DNA from 3 places in the Phycicoccus sp. 3266 genome. Region 3 is predicted to be linked to each of the others. Evidence: riboswitches for the same ligand, from Rfam matches in the RefSeq annotation. Region 3 holds a riboswitch; each other region holds the start of a gene.
What was found. Region 3 has a riboswitch for S-adenosylmethionine ahead of J2X64_RS00890 (aminotransferase class V-fold PLP-dependent enzyme). Riboswitches for the same ligand answer to the same signal wherever they lie in the genome.
Positions count from the first base shown of each region.

Region 1: another riboswitch for S-adenosylmethionine. It lies ahead of J2X64_RS18495 (bifunctional o-acetylhomoserine/o-acetylserine sulfhydrylase); the one in region 3 lies ahead of J2X64_RS00890 (aminotransferase class V-fold PLP-dependent enzyme).
Region 2: another riboswitch for S-adenosylmethionine. It lies ahead of J2X64_RS18560 (homoserine O-acetyltransferase); the one in region 3 lies ahead of J2X64_RS00890 (aminotransferase class V-fold PLP-dependent enzyme).

Region 1 is NZ_JAVDUW010000004.1:36,620-41,691, reverse strand. Features, by position in the region: gene hrpA (ATP-dependent RNA helicase HrpA) at 1-1,664, opposite strand, end outside; gene J2X64_RS18495 (bifunctional o-acetylhomoserine/o-acetylserine sulfhydrylase) at 1,717-3,036, opposite strand; SAM riboswitch class IV at 3,145-3,257, opposite strand; gene J2X64_RS18490 (L-lactate permease) at 3,485-5,072, opposite strand, start outside.
Region 2 is NZ_JAVDUW010000004.1:54,629-59,700, reverse strand. Features, by position in the region: gene J2X64_RS18570 (RNA polymerase sigma factor) at 1-1,581, opposite strand, end outside; gene J2X64_RS18565 (universal stress protein) at 1,897-2,298, opposite strand; gene J2X64_RS18560 (homoserine O-acetyltransferase) at 2,365-3,501, opposite strand; SAM riboswitch class IV at 3,517-3,626, opposite strand; gene J2X64_RS18555 (DUF4192 domain-containing protein) at 3,707-4,795, opposite strand; gene J2X64_RS18550 (YkvA family protein) at 4,893-5,072, opposite strand, start outside.
Region 3 is NZ_JAVDUW010000001.1:179,434-184,505, forward strand. Features, by position in the region: gene J2X64_RS00885 (DNA translocase FtsK 4TM domain-containing protein) at 1-2,434, opposite strand, end outside; SAM riboswitch class IV at 2,792-2,904, shown strand; gene J2X64_RS00890 (aminotransferase class V-fold PLP-dependent enzyme) at 2,944-4,383, shown strand; gene J2X64_RS00895 (hypothetical protein) at 4,542-5,072, shown strand, end outside.

The sequences.
Region 1 (5,072 bases), on a different contig from region 3:
TCCTGCATCGACAGCGCCGCCACGATGACGAGCGCCTCGCGCGTGCAGCCGAGCTTCCCGGCCTCGATGAGCATGCGCCCCAGCCGTGGGTCCACGGGCAGCCGGGCGAGCGACCTCCCGTATGCCGTGAGCCTCCGCTCCCGGCCACGTCGCCGTGGTGCGGTTGCCCGCTCCCCCGGCTCCGCGGCATACGCCTCACCCGTGGCCTGGCCATCACCCGCACCGGCGTCCTCGCCACCGCTCACGTCGAACGCCTGGAGCTCTTCGAGGAGCCGCACGCCGTCGGCCACCTGGCGCGGGTCGGGCGCGTCGACGAACGGGAAGCGGGCCACGTCGCCGAGCCCGAGTGCCGTCATCTGGAGGATGACCGACGCGAGGCTGGTGCGCTGGACCTCGGGCTCGGTGAACTCGGGCCGGGACTCGTAGTCGGCCTCGGAGTACAGCCGGATGCAGATGCCGTCGGCGACACGGCCGCAGCGACCGGCCCGCTGGTTGGCGCTGGCCTGGGACACGGGCTCGATCGGCAGCCGCTGCACCTTGGTGCGCTGGCTGTAGCGCGAGATGCGCGCGGTGCCGGCGTCGACGACGTAGCGGATGCCGGGGACGGTCAGGGATGTCTCGGCGACGTTGGTGGCCAACACGATCCGGCGGCCGGGGTGGCCTGAGAAGACGCGGTGCTGCTCCGCCGCGGACAACCGCGCGTAGAGCGGGAGCACCTCGGTCTGGGGCAGGTTCAGGCCCTCGAGCGCGGACGCGGTGTCGCGGATCTCCCGCTCTCCGGAGAGGAAGACGAGGATGTCCTGGCCACCGCCGTCACCGCCCCGGGCCTCGGTCCACAGCTCCTCGACCGCCTCGACGACACCGGTGACCTGGTCGCGCTCCTCGGCGTCGTCGCGGTCGGGGTCGACGAGCGGGCGGTAGCGGACCTCGACGGGGTAGGTGCGACCCGAGACCTCGATGATCGGCGCCGGCTCCCCCGTGCGCGGGTCGGCGAAGTGCTGGGCGAACCGCTCGGGGTCGATGGTCGCCGAGGTGATGACGACCTTGAGGTCGGGGCGGCGCGGCAGCAGCTGCTTGAGGTAGCCGAGGATGAAGTCGATGTTGAGCGACCGCTCGTGCGCCTCGTCGATGATGATCGTGTCGTACTTGCGCAGCATCCGGTCGCGCTGCATCTCGTTGAGCAGGATGCCGTCGGTCATCACCTTGACGAGCGTGTGGTCGCTGCTCGTGTCGGTGAACCGGACCTGGTAGCCGATGGCGCCGCCGAGCTCGACCTCGAGCTCCTCGGCGATGCGCTCGGCGACCGAGCGCGCGGCGATCCGTCGTGGCTGAGTGTGCCCGACGATGCCCTGCTGGCCCCGGCCGACCTCCAGGCAGATCTTCGGCAGCTGGGTGGTCTTGCCCGACCCCGTCTCGCCCGCGATGACGACGACCTGGTGGTCCCGGATCGCCGCGGCGATGTCGTCCTTGCGCGCGACGACCGGCAGCTGCTCGGGGTAGTGCAGGTCCGGGACGGGGATCGCCCGGCGCGGGCGCGGCGGGCGGTTCCGGCGGGGCTGCCCGGGGTCGCGCGCAGTCGCGGTGCCACCCTCGCCCGCACCTCGCCGCGGCCGGGTCCGCCGGTTCCGGGCAGCACGAGGCTGTTCGGAACCGGCGGAGGACATGGCCCCTACGATACGGGCGGCCCCTCCCCCACCCGCACCGGATCACGGCCGGTCAGACGCCCTTGGCCGCGATGAAGCCCTGGTCGAGGTCGGCGATGATGTCGTCGACGTGCTCGATGCCGACCGCGAGCCGCACGAGCCCGGGCGTCACCCCGGCAGCCAGACGGTCCTCGTCCGGGCCCTGCGAGTGCGTCGTCGAGGCCGGGTGGATCGCCAGCGAGCGCACGTCGCCGAGGTTGGCCACGTGGCTGTGCAGCTGCAGCGCCTCGACGAAGCGCTTGCCCGCCTCGACGCCGCCCCTGATCTCGAACGCGAGCACCGCGCCCGCGCCGCGCGGGGTGTACTTCTTCGCCTTCTCGTACGACTCGTGGTCGGGCAGCGACGCCCACACCACCCGCTCGACCTGCTCGTGGCCCCCGAGGTACTTCGCGACCTCGTGCGCGTTCTGCAGGTGCCGCTCGATCCGCAGGCTCAGGGTCTCGATCCCCTGCGCGATGAGGAAGGCGTTGAACGGCGAGACGGCTGCCCCGAGGTCGCGCAGCAGCTGGACGCGTGCCTTGAGGATGTAGGCGAGGTTCGCCCCGAGCGGGCTGCCGACGCCGAGGTCCCGCGCGAAGACCAGGCCGTGGTAGCTCTCGTCCGGCGTGTTGTAGCCGGGGAAGCGCTCAGGGTCCTTGGCGAAGTCGAACGAGCCGCCGTCGACGATGACGCCGGCGATGGTGGTGCCGTGGCCGCCGAGGTACTTCGTCGCGGAATGCACGACGATGTCGGCACCCCACTCCAGCGGGCGGATGAGGTAGGGCGTCGCGATCGTGTTGTCGACGACCAGCGGCACCCCCGCCTCGTGGGCGACCGCCGCCACGCCCTCGATGTCGAGCACCTCGGACTTGGGGTTGGAGATGGTCTCGCCGAAGAAGAGCTTGGTGTTGGGCCGCACCGCCCGGCGCCACGACTCGAGGTCGTTGGGGTCGGCCACGAAGGTGACCTCGAGGCCGAACTTCGGCAACGTGTGCTTGAGCAGGTTGTACGTGCCGCCGTAGAGGGACGGGCTGGCCACCACGTGGTCGCCGGCCTCGGCGATGTTGAGGATCGCCAGGGTCTCGGCCGCCTGGCCGGACGCGACGAGCAGGGCACCGACGCCGCCCTCGAGCGAGGCGATCCGCTGCTCCACGGCGTCCTGCGTGGGGTTCATGATGCGGGTGTAGATGTTGCCGAACTCCTTGAGCGCAAACAGGTTCGCCGCGTGCTCGGCGTCCTTGAAGACGTAGGACGTCGTCTGGTAGATCGGCAGGGCGCGGGCGCCGGTGGCGGAGTCCGGCTCCTGGCCGACGTGGATCTGGCGGGTCTCGAACGACCAGCTCGTGCTGCTCATGTGAACCTTCACTCTCGTGTGCCGCAGGGCGCGGCGTCGGCGTGGTCCGTCGCCGACGGTGGAGTGCTGGTCGCCACCGCCGGAGGCGGTGCGGGACACGTGGTGGGTCTCCCGCGCTTGCGCACGGCGGGAGCCGTGCGCCCGGTCCTCACCCGGGGCACCCCACCGCGGAGGAGGGTTGCCGGCCAGCGAGCCGGGGCTTCGCGCTGGCACTCATGACCTGTCCGCAGGGTACGCCGCAGCCTCCACGGGCCGGGACACCCGTCTCTCATCGCGGACGCCGTGCACCGGAGAGGGACACCCACCGCCCCGTGCGCACGACCCCGCAACACGCGCACAGCCCCCACCACACGCGGACGGCCCCGACCGCACGCGGACGGCCCCGACCGCACGCGGACGGCCCCGACCGCACAGGCGGTCGGGGCCGTCGTCGGGCCGGGATCCCGCGCTACGGGATCATCCAGTTGAGCACCGCGGTGGACTGCAGGAAGACCAGCACGCACATGAACGCCACGAACGCGACGCTCCAGCCGATGACCCGCCGGAAGATGTCGCCCTCGCGACCCGACATCCCCACGGCCGCCGCGGCGATCGCGAGGTTCTGCGGGGAGATCATCTTGCCGAGCACACCGCCGGAGGAGTTCGCGGCTGCCATGAGGGCCGGGTGCAGTCCGGCGTCCTTGGCGGCCGTCACCTGCAGGGCGCCGAACAGCGAGTTCGACGAGGTGTCCGACCCCGTGACCGCGACGCCGAGCCAGCCGAGGATCGGCGACAGGAGGGCGAACGCCCCACCCGCACCCGCCATCCAGGTGCCGAGGCTGGAGGTCTGGCCGGACGCGTTCATGACGTACGCCAGGCCCAGCACCGCCATGACGGTGACGATCGCGGCAGCGAGCTGCTTGAGCGTCGTCCCGTAGGCACGCAGCGCCCTCGCCGGGGAGATCCCCAGCACCGGGATCGAGATGATGCCGGAGATGAGCATGAGCGTGCCTGCTGCGGCGAGCCAGTTCAGCTTGAACTGCGGGATCTTCGAGGCCTTGCCCGAGGCGCTCTGCAGACCGTCGAGCCCCGGCCAGTTGAACACCTTGGTGGGGGCGTCGAGGGCGTCCTTGATGCCGGGCAGCTGGGCCAGCACGAACACGATGATGATGATGAGGTACGGCGCGTAGGCCTTGAACACGTCGGAGCCGCGGTCGTGCGCAGCCTCGTCGCGCGCCCTCATGGTGGCGAGGTCCTCGGCGCCCGCGTCACTCTCCGTGTGCACCGGGCGGCGACGACCGGTGTGCCCCTCGCGGTGCTGGTCCCCGGCCTCGGCGGTCATCGCACCGGTGGCCGAGGTCCGCGAGCCGCGAGCACCGGCGGCCACGACCTCCTCCTCGACACCGGACTCCACGTAGGCCTGCTTCGGCTGCCAGACGCGCAGCAGCAGGACGACGGCCAGCGCGCTCACGAGCGAGGCGACGATGTCCGTGAGCGGGGTCGAGATGTAGTTCGAGGTGACGAACTGCGCGATGGCGAAGGTGATCCCGCAGGTGAGCGTCGCGGGCAGGGTCGCCCGGACCCCGCGGCCGCGGTCGATGATGAAGACCAGGGCCATCGGCACGAAGACGCCGAGCAGCGGGGTCTGGCGACCGACGATCTGCGACAGCGTGTGCTCGGGCTGCTGGCTGACGGTCGCCAGGGTGGTGATCGGCACCGCCAGCGCGCCGAACGCGACCGGCGCGGTGTTCGCGACCAGGGCCACGACCGCGGCCTTGAGCGGCCGGAAGCCCAGCGCGATCAGCATGACGCTCGTGATGGCGACGGGCGTGCCGAAGCCGGCGAGCGCCTCGAGCAGGGCGCCGAACGAGAAGGCGATGATGACGGCCTGGATCCGCTGGTCGTCGCTGATGCTCGCGAACGAGCGGCGGAGCACGTCGAAGTGCCCCGTCGCGACGGTCATGTTGTAGACCCAGATCGCGTTGATGACGATCCACATGATCGGGAAGAAGCCGAACGCCGCACCCTCGATGCCGGAGGAGACGGCCATGCCGACG
Region 2 (5,072 bases), on a different contig from region 3:
GGTCACGCCGTAGACCTTGCCGATCTCGTCGAGCGTCTTGGGCTGGCCGTCGGTGAGGCCGAACCGCATCGAGACCACGCCCGCCTCGCGCTCGGAGAGGGTGTCGAGCACCGAGTGCAGCTGCTCCTGCAGGAGCGTGAAGCTCACGGCGTCCGCCGGCACGACCGCCTCGGAGTCCTCGATGAGGTCACCGAACTCGCTGTCGCCGTCCTCGCCGAGCGGGGTGTGCAGCGAGATGGGCTCGCGACCGTACTTCTGGACCTCGACGACCTTCTCGGGGGTCATGTCGAGCTCCTTGGCGAGCTCCTCCGGGGTGGGCTCGCGCCCGAGGTCCTGGAGCATCTGGCGCTGCACGCGGGCCAGCTTGTTGATGACCTCCACCATGTGCACGGGGATGCGGATGGTGCGGGCCTGGTCGGCCATCGCGCGGGTGATGGCCTGGCGGATCCACCACGTCGCGTACGTCGAGAACTTGTAGCCCTTGGTGTAGTCGAACTTCTCGACCGCACGGATCAGGCCGAGGTTGCCCTCCTGGATCAGGTCGAGGAAGAGCATGCCGCGGCCGGTGTAGCGCTTGGCGAGGGAGACCACGAGGCGCAGGTTGGCCTCGAGCAGGTGGTTCTTGGCCTTCTTGCCGTCCTGGGCGATCCACCACAGCTCGCGCTTGAGCTTCATGTCCAGCTTGTCGCCGGAGTTCAGCCGCTCCTCGGCGAACAGGCCGGCCTCGATGCGCTTGGCGAGCTCGACCTCCTGCTCGGCGTTGAGGAGGGCGACCTTGCCGATCTGCTTGAGGTAGTCCTTGACCGGGTCGGCGGTGGCGCCGGCGGTGACGACCTGCTGGACGGGGGCGTCCTCCTCGTCGTCGTCGCGCAGGACGAAGCCGGTCTTCTCGTCCTCCTCGGACTTCTCCTCCTCGGCCGCGTCGGCCTCGACGTCCACCTCCTCGAGCTCGGACTCGACGACGTCGGTGGGCTCGGGCTCGTCCTCGAGCTCCTCCTCCGGCACGTCCTCGCCGTCGTCACCCTCGGCCGCCTCGCCCGCCGCGGCCTTGGCGGCCGCGGCCTTCTTGCTCGCGGCCTTGGTCGCCGGGCCCTTGGCCGGCGCTGCAGCCGTACCGGCGGCAGCGGCGGCCGCCTTCTTCGTCGTGGTGGCCTTCGCGGTCCTGGCAGCCGGCTTGGCGGTGCCCGCGGACGCTGTCCCACCCGCGGCCGGCGCAGCCTTGGCCGCCGACTTCGTGGTGGTGGTCTTGGCCGCCGACTTCTTCTCGGGGGTGTCCTTGGCCGCGGCCTTCTTGGCGGTGGTCTTCTTCGCCGACGCGGTGGTACGGGTGCGGGTGTTCGTCGCAGCGACGGCGCGCGAGGCGGTGGCCGCGTCGAGCGTCACGTGGATGCCCTGCTCGTCCAGCGAGCGCAGCACGACCTTCATGCGCTTCGGCTCGATCTCGGCCCCCTCGAGCGCCTCACGCAGCTGCGCGGAGTCGACCGACCCGTGCGTGCGTCCCTGCTGGAGCAGCTTCTGCAGCGACGGCAGGGAGAACTCCGGGGGAAGAGTGGGTGCGGGGCTCGCAGCCTTCTTGGACACAGGCGACACGGACTACCTTTCGTCGCGGACTCGCGGCACGGCGCGCGCCATCACGGGCACACCGGGGGGATGCCTGTGACAACAACTGCGGGGGCGGAAGTATTGCCGGGGCTGCCGGGAGCTGAGCTCTGGCCGACCTCGATGGTGACATTGTAAAACGAGATGCCCCGCAAACCCGCATCCGTGGGCAAATTCTCCCCGCCGGGAGGCGTCCGGAGGACCGGATGTCCGTGCGAGGACGCCTGTGCGCCTGCGAATCTCCGCCCGCGAGCGGCACGGCGCGACCACCCGGTCGCGGGCGTGTCGCGGGTGGGGTCAGCCCTCGGCCTTGACCGCCAGCACGGGGCAGGAGGCGTCGAGCAGGATCCGCTGGGCGTTCGAGCCGAGGATCAGCTTGCCGACCGGGGTGCGCCGGCGCAGGCCGATGACGATGAAGTCCGCGTGCTCCTCCTCCGCCACGGCGATGAGGTCCTCGGCCGGCTCGTTGCCGCGCACCAGCTGGCGCACCTCGTGCTCGAGGCCCTCGCGGTCGAGCTCCCCCTGGATGCGGGTCAGCTCGGTCTCGAACCGCTGGGCCTCGTCGGAGTCGTAGTCGCGGCCACCGCGCTGGGAGTTGATGACGATGAGCTTGGACTTGCGCAGCAGCGACTCGTCCGCTGCCCGGCGCAGGGCCGCGCGCCCTTCCTTGGTCGGGACGTAACCCACCACGATGGCCACAGGAACCTCCTCGTTCGTCGACGAGCGGCCTCGGCCGCCGAGCCGACCGTACCGGATATCGACCGGTCAGGCAGGGACTGCGAGCACGCCCGACACGATGGCGCCGACCTGGTCCACCTCGATGAGGAAACCGTCGTGCCCGTACTCGGAGTGCACGGTCACCAGGCGCGCGCCGGGCACGGCCTCGGCGATCTCGCGCGAGAGCCGCGGCGGGTACAGGCGGTCGCTGTCGACGGCGACGACCGTGAGGTCGGCGGTGACCGCCGACAGGGCCGCCGACACACCTCCGCGGCCACGGCCCACGTCGTGCGAGCTCATGGCCTCGGTGAGCACCACGTAGGAGTTCGCGTCGAACCGACCGGCCAGCTTGCCGGCGTGGTGGTCCAGGTAGGACTCGACCGCGTAGCGACCGCGGCCCCCGAGCGGGTCCTCCTCGCCCTGCGGCGCCCGGCCGAACCGGTCGTGCAGCTCGATCTCGCTGCGGTAGGTGACGTGCGCGATCCGCCGGGCGATCCCGAGGCCGGTGTCCGGCCCGGCGTCCTGGTCGTAGTAGTCGCCGCCGTGGAAGGCCGGGTCGGAGCGGATCGCGAGCAGCTGGGGCTGGCACCACGCGATCTGCTCGGCCGTCGCGTGCGCCGTGCTGGCCAGGACCACGGCTGCGGTGACGCGCTGCGGGTAGGTCGCCGCCCACTCGAGGACCCGCATACCGCCCATGGACCCGCCGAGCACGAGTCGCCAGGCGTCGACACCGAGCTCGTCGGCGAGGAGGGCCTCCGTGCGCACCTGGTCGCGCACGGTCACGAAGGGGAACCGGCTCCCCCACGGTCGGCCGTCCGGGGCCTCGCTGGCCGGGCCCGTGCTGCCCTGGCAGCCGCCCAGCACGTTGGCCGCGACGACGAACCAGCGGTCGGTGTCGATCGGGCGGCCGGGGCCGATCAGCCCGTCCCACCACCCGGGCGTCGGGTGGCCCGGACCGGCGGGGCCGACGACGTGGCTGTCCCCGGTGAGGGCGTGCTCGACCAGCACGGCGTTGTCGCCTGCGGCGTTGAGCTCGCCCCAGGTCTCGTACGCGAGGGTCACGTCGGGCAGGACGCCGCCGCGCTCGAGCTCGACCGCCCCGAGGCGCACGAACCGGCGGCGGCCGGGGTGGTCACCCACGCGCCAGGCAGCGGAGGTGCTCGGACGTCGGGACGTGGTGGTCATGGAGGGCTCCTGCAGTGCTCGCGCTTGCCCAGCCGGTCAGGCGGGCCCGGTCATCACCCGGGGCACCCCACCGCGAGGAGGGTTGCCGCCCAGCGAGCCGGGGCTTCGCGCTGGAACTCATGACCTTGGCCCCCATGATACGAACCGCCGCCCCTGCAGCACGCGCCGTCCGGGACGTGGGACACGCCGGAGAGCCGGCACGCGGTCAGGCCGGGGTCGCCAGCCCCCTGCCCGGCGGCCGGTCGGAGCGGGAGCGGACACCGAGGTCGACCATCCGCTCCAGCAACCGCGCGAGCCGGTAGTCGGGCCGGGCGTCGAGGGCGCGCTCGAGCGCCTCGCGGGCCACGGCACCGTCGCCGAGCCACCACGCCAGGCTGGCCAGGACGGTGAGGACGGGAGCGGCGTCCTCGTCCGGTACCGCTCGTGCCAGCCACTGCAGCCGGGCGAGGGCGCGGCGCCCCGCCGCCGGGCCACCCTCTCCACCGCCCCACGGCGGCTCGGGCAGCAGCGTGCGCAGCTGGTGGGCCAGCGGTGCGCCCAGCGCCTCCAGCGGGAGCGTGTCGGGGCACCACCGGGCGATCAGCCCGTCGCGCAGCTCGACGTCCTCCAGGCTCAGCACCAGCACGGCCACGGTTACCGGCGACGTGTCCTGCACCTCCGGGGCGTCGTCGGCCACGTCGACCACCTCGCCCCACTGCCGGAGCCACGCGCGCCGGTCGTCGACGGAGCCGTTCGCTCCCCTCGGCCGCCGCGGGCCGCCGGCGCGCCTGCTCGCGAGGGCGCGCCCCACGGCCGGGGCGAGGGTCGGGTCGGCCGCGACGACGCCGGCCAGGGCCGCTCGGGACGCCAGCGGCGACACGCCCATGGCGACCAGCTCGGCCACCCCGGGGTGCGCGGCGGCCTCCTCGACCGGACGGCCCTCACCGGGGCAGCAGCCGTCACGGCAGTCGGGCAAGTACCACCTGCCGTCGCGGACGACGACGCGGTCGAGCACCTCGATCCCGGCGAGTCGGCAGCCGCGGCGGAGCCGGTCGAGCAACGGCAGGCTCGCGCCGGGTGAGGACTCGTACCCCACGAGGACGGCCGCGTCGGGCAGGTCCGACAGCAGCGGCCCGACCATGGCGTCGGCCGCCTCGGTCACGTGCTCGGGCGGCGGGATGTCGATGCGCTCGACCAGCCCCACCGTGCGGCCGTGCACGGTCACGACGACGACGGCGTCGTGGGGGTGGTAGCCGAGCTGGTAGGGCAGCAGGGCCAGGACGTCGGACGGGCTCGTGAGCCGGATCGGTTCCATGCCGCGACCCTCGCGCCCCCGCGGTGACACGGACAGGCCCCGGTCGTCCTCCTGTGGACGGAGGGCGACCGGGGCCGGGTCTGTGGACGGTAGGGCGTCAGCGCACCACGTGACCGTCCACGGTCTCCCGGGCGGCACCGGGGCGGCCGGTGGTGCGAGTGCGCCCCGGTTGCATCCGCTCCCAGGCGAGGAAGGACTCGGTCTCGTTCACGACCGCGGCGGCGATCCACGACAGCACGACCGCGTCGTCGGCGAGGCCGAGCACGGACAGGAACGC
Region 3 (5,072 bases):
TCGAGCCCTCGGACGGCCCGACGACACCGCGGGACTCGAGCAGGTCCATGAGCCGCCCGGCCTTGGCGAAGCCGACCCTCAGCTTGCGCTGCAGCATCGACGTCGAGCCGAACTGCGTGGTGACGACGAGCTCGGTCGCCTGCAGCAGCAGGTCGAGGTCGTCGCCGATGTCGTCGTCGACCTGCTTCTTCGCCGCGACAACGGTGACGTCGTCGCGGTAGTTCGGCTTGAGCTGGTCGGTGACGTGCTTGACGACCTGCTGGATCTCCGACTCCGTGACCCAGGCGCCCTGGACGCGCATGGGCTTGCTCGCACCCATGGGCAGGAACAGCGCGTCACCCTGGCCGATGAGCTTCTCGGCACCCGGCTGGTCGAGCACGACGCGGCTGTCGGCGAGGCTCGAGGTCGCGAACGCCATCCGGCTCGGCACGTTGGCCTTGATGAGGCCGGTGACGACGTCGACGGACGGGCGCTGCGTGGCCAGGACGAGGTGGATGCCGGCGGCGCGCGCCAGCTGGGTGATGCGGACGATCGACTCCTCGACGTCGCGCGGGGCGACCATCATCAGGTCGGCGAGCTCGTCGACGATCACGAGCAGGTACGGGTACGGCTGGATGACCCGCTCGCTGCCCGGCAGCGGCTTGACCTTGCCGGACTTGACCGCCTTGTTGAAGTCGTCGACGTGCTTGTACCCGAACTGGGCGAGGTCGTCGTAGCGCGTGTCCATCTCGCGCACGACCCACTGCAGCGCCTCGGCGGCCTTCTTGGGGTTCGTGATGATCGGCGTGATGAGGTGCGGGATGCCCTCGTAGCCGTTGAGCTCGACACGCTTGGGGTCGACCAGCACCATGCGCACCTCGTCCGGGGTGGAGCGCATGAGGATCGAGGTGATCATCGAGTTGACGAAGGAGGACTTGCCGGCGCCGGTGGCACCGGCGACGAGCAGGTGCGGCATCTTCGCGAGGTTCGCCACGACGTAGCCGCCCTCGACGTCCTTGCCGACCCCCATGACCATGGGGTGCTCGTTGCTGCGGGCCGCCTGGCTGCGCAGGACGTCGCCGAGGCTGACCTTCTCGCGGTCGGTGTTGGGGATCTCGATGCCGATCGCGGACTTGCCCGGGATCGGGGACAGGATGCGGACGTCGGCCGAGGCGACGGCATACGCGATGTTCTTGGAGAGGGCGGTGACGCGCTCGACCTTGGTGCCGCGGCCGAGCTCGACCTCGTACCGGGTCACGGTCGGGCCACGCGTGAAGCCGGTGACCTGGGCGTCGATGTCGAACTGCTCCATGACCTGGGTCAGGGCCTCGACGACGCGGTCGTTGGCGGCACTGCGGGTCTTGTGCGGCGAGCCGGGCTCGAGGATCGCGTTGTCGGGCAGCGTGTAGGTGACGTCGCCGGCGAGCGCCAGCTGCTCGACGCGCTGCGGCAGCGGCGTGGTCGGGGGCGCCTCCAGCGGGGCCTTGACCTCCACGGCCGGGCTCTGGGCCGCGCTGCCGGGCGTCTTCTCGCCGGCCGGCGACAGGACACCGGGCGCGGTGGGCCGCTTCTGCCCGGGGCGCAGACGCTTGCCGTCCTTGTCGACGAGCGCGGCCTGCTCGAACGCCTCGTCCCCCTCCATCGGCCCCTCGGGCTCGGGGCGGCGCCGGCGGCGGGGCTTCTCCGCGACGGGCTCGGCCACCGGCTCCTCGAGGTGCTCGCGGTGCAGCAGGTGGTCGCGCAGCTCGGAGAGCCGCTCGGGGATCATGTGGACCGGGGTGGCGGTCATGACGAGCAGGCCGAAGAAGCCCAGCATGAGCAGGATCGGCACCGTGCCGTAGACCGAGACGGCCGCCTCGAGCGGGCTGGAGGCGAGGAAGCCGATGATGCCGCCGCCGTCGCGCATCGCGTCGGCGCCCTGCGGCGGCTCGGGCACCCCGGCGGCGACGTGGGTCAGGCCCGACGCGGCGAAGGCGAGGGCGCCCATCCCGATGCCGATGCGCGAGTTCGCCGCGCCCTCCTGAGGGGCGCGCAGCAGGCGGACGCCGAGGAAGAGCAGGGCCAGCGGCACGGCATACGCGACGCGGCCGAAGGTGCCGGCCACGACGGCGTGGATGACGTCGCCGACCGGGCCCTGGAAGGACCACCACTCGCGCGCGGCGACGACGATGGCCAGGCCGAGCAGGAGGAAGCCGAACCCGTCACGACGGTGCTCGGGCTCGAGGTCGCGGGCGCTGGTCCCGACGCGGCGGACCGCGCCCCCGGCGACGTGCGCCATGCCCATCCAGGTGCCCCGCAGCGCGCGCAAGGGCAGCGGGAGGCCACCGCCCTTGGGCGCCTTGCCCTTGCCGCGCGCGGCAGCGGTGCGCGGCGCCGCCCCGCGCCGGTTGGCCGGGCGGGTTGCGGTGCTCCGGCCGCTCGAGGAGCGCGTGGAGGTGGACGGACGTGTCGCCATGCTCCGCAGGGTACGCGACCGTCCCACCGGACACACGCGTCACACGCACCCCGTGGCCAGACATTACGCCCCGGGTCCCTCCCCCGAACGGGTGAGCGGGCGGTCTCCACTTCGGTCCGCACCTGCGCCGCCCCGTTCCCCGGTGGGGGTGACGGGTGCCACGCTTCGTTCTGCGTCTGGCGGGGCCTGCGCCGGCGGACCGACCACGAGTTCGCCGGCGCAGGGGCCCCACGGCCCGGCGGGGCGCCTCCGCCCCGGCTCGGAGCATCCACCGGACGGACGGCCTGTCTCGCATCGCGGGAAGCTCCGGGCCGCGGTGGCCCGGACCGGCCCGCCCCGGCTACCGTCGACGACCAAGGTCATGAGTGTCAGCGTCAAGCCCCGGCTCGCTGACCAGCAACCCTCCTCCGCGGTGGGGTGCTCCGGGTGACGACCGGGCCGGCTGCGCCCGCTGCCGGCAAGCGCGGACCCGCGAGCGCCGGGTCCCACCGGACCCAGGAGGCCCTCGCATGTCGATCGCGACCACCGACTCCCACCGTGACGCGGACCCCACCGCCGCCCGCCGCAGCGCGCCCCTCGCGCACGCCCGCGGCCAGCACCTGCGGCCCGTGCCGGACGTCCGGACGACCGGGTCGTCGCCGCTCGGCGAGACCGGCGCCGTCCCGGCCGTCGTGTCAGAGCGGCTGCTGGTCCCGACGCTGACCGGGGTCGTCGACTACGCGAACTTCGACCACGCGGCCTCCACCCCGGCGCTGGTGAGCGTCAAGCAGGCCGTCGACACCGCGCTGCGCACGTACTCCTCGGTCCACCGGGGCAACGGCTGGGCCTCGCGCGTGACGTCGTCGTGGTACGAGCAGGCGCGGGCCGAAGTTGCCGCCTTCGTCGGGGCGCGGGAGGGCGACGAGGTCGTCTTCACCCGCAACAGCACCGACTCGTTCAACCTGCTGGCGCGATGCCTCCCCCGCGACACGTCCGTGTTCGTCTTCGAGTCCGAGCACCACGCGGCGCTGCTGCCCTGGTCCTCGCGGCGGACCCACCGCCTGCCCGTGCCCGGCAGCGCGGCCGACGCCGCCGTCCTGCTGCGAACGGCCCTGCGCGAGCACCCGTCTCGCAACCGGCTGGTCGTCCTCGCCGGCGCCTCGAACGTCACCGGCGAGGTCTGGCCCGTCGCCGAGCTCGCGCGGATCGCCCGCCGGGCGGGGGCCCGGGTCGTCCTCGACGCCGCCCAGTACGCCCCGCACCGCACCGTCGACCTCGCGGCCCTGGACGTCGACTGGGTCGTGCTGTCGGGGCACAAGCTGTACGCGCCGTTCGGCACCGGCGTGCTCGCCGGGCGCGCGGACTGGCTGGATGCCGCCGCGCCCTACCTCGCCGGTGGTGGTGCCACCAAGGCAGTGACGGACCGCGGTGTCGTCTGGCAGCAGGGCGCCGCCCGGCACGAGGCCGGCAGCCCGAACGTCATCGGCGCCATCGCCCTCGCCGCGGCCTGCTCGGCCCTGCGAGCCCACCGCGACGCCGTCGAGGCCCACGAGAGCGCCCTGGGCCGTCGGCTGCTCGAGGGCCTGGCCGCCGTCGAGGGCGTGCAGACCTACTCGATCTTCGGTCCCGACCACGAGCGGGTCGCGGTCGCGACCTTCACCGTCGACGGGCTCGACTCCTCGCTCGTGTCGACGGCGCTGTCGGCCGAGCACGGTATCGGGGTCCGCGACGGCAAGTTCTGCGCCCACCTGTGCGTCGACGCGCTGCTCGACGACGTGGACGAGGAGGCGCCGACGACCGCGGTGAGGGCCAGCGTCGGCCTGGCGACGACGGCCGAGCACGTCGAGCGGCTGCTGTCCGCGGTGGCCGAGCTCGCCGCGAACGGTCCCGCCGCCGAGTACGTCCACGGCCCGTCGGGCTGGGCCCCCGTCGAGGACCCGCGCGCCCTCGACGTCGCCCGCCCCTGGTAGCCGGCACACGCCGCGCCCTCCCCGGCCGCCCGGTATACCCGCCGGGCGCCCCCGGCCGCGCGCGGTCACCCCCGCTGCGGCTACCCGCAGAGGGGCCCTTGACAGCAACTGGTTATAGTGTCTAACTTTTGGTTAGAACCTCTAACCACGGAGTTGTCGTGACCGTCGCCCCACCCCTCGTCCACTCCACGCCCGCCGCCCGCGCGTACCCGGACCGCACCGTCGCCGTCGCCGGCCTCGGGTACAGCCTCGCGTGGGTCGTCGGCCTGACGCTGACCTCCACCGGTACCACCGTGGGCTCCACCGGTGCCGAGGTCCTGGCGGCCGCCTCCGGTAGCACGGGCGTCGTGGCCGCGCAGTACGTCGTCACCGAGATCGTGACCGCGATCGCCCTCGTCCTCACCCTGCGAGCCGTCGCCCACCGGGCCGGGGACCGCCTGATCGCCGCCCTCGGCGCAGTCGTCGGCGGGCTGAGCCTCGTCCAAGCAGCGCTCGGCGTCTACCTCGCCCTCGTGGCGGTGCCTTCCAACGACGCAGGTCTCGCCGGAAGCCTGTTCCAGGCCGTCAGCCGCACTGACGGCGTCAAGATGCTCCTCATCGCGGTCCTCGCCATGCTCGGAGCACGAGCGGGGCGACGCGGTCGCCTTCCTCGGTGGCTGACCCCCGTCGCCGTCCTGCTCGCCCTGACC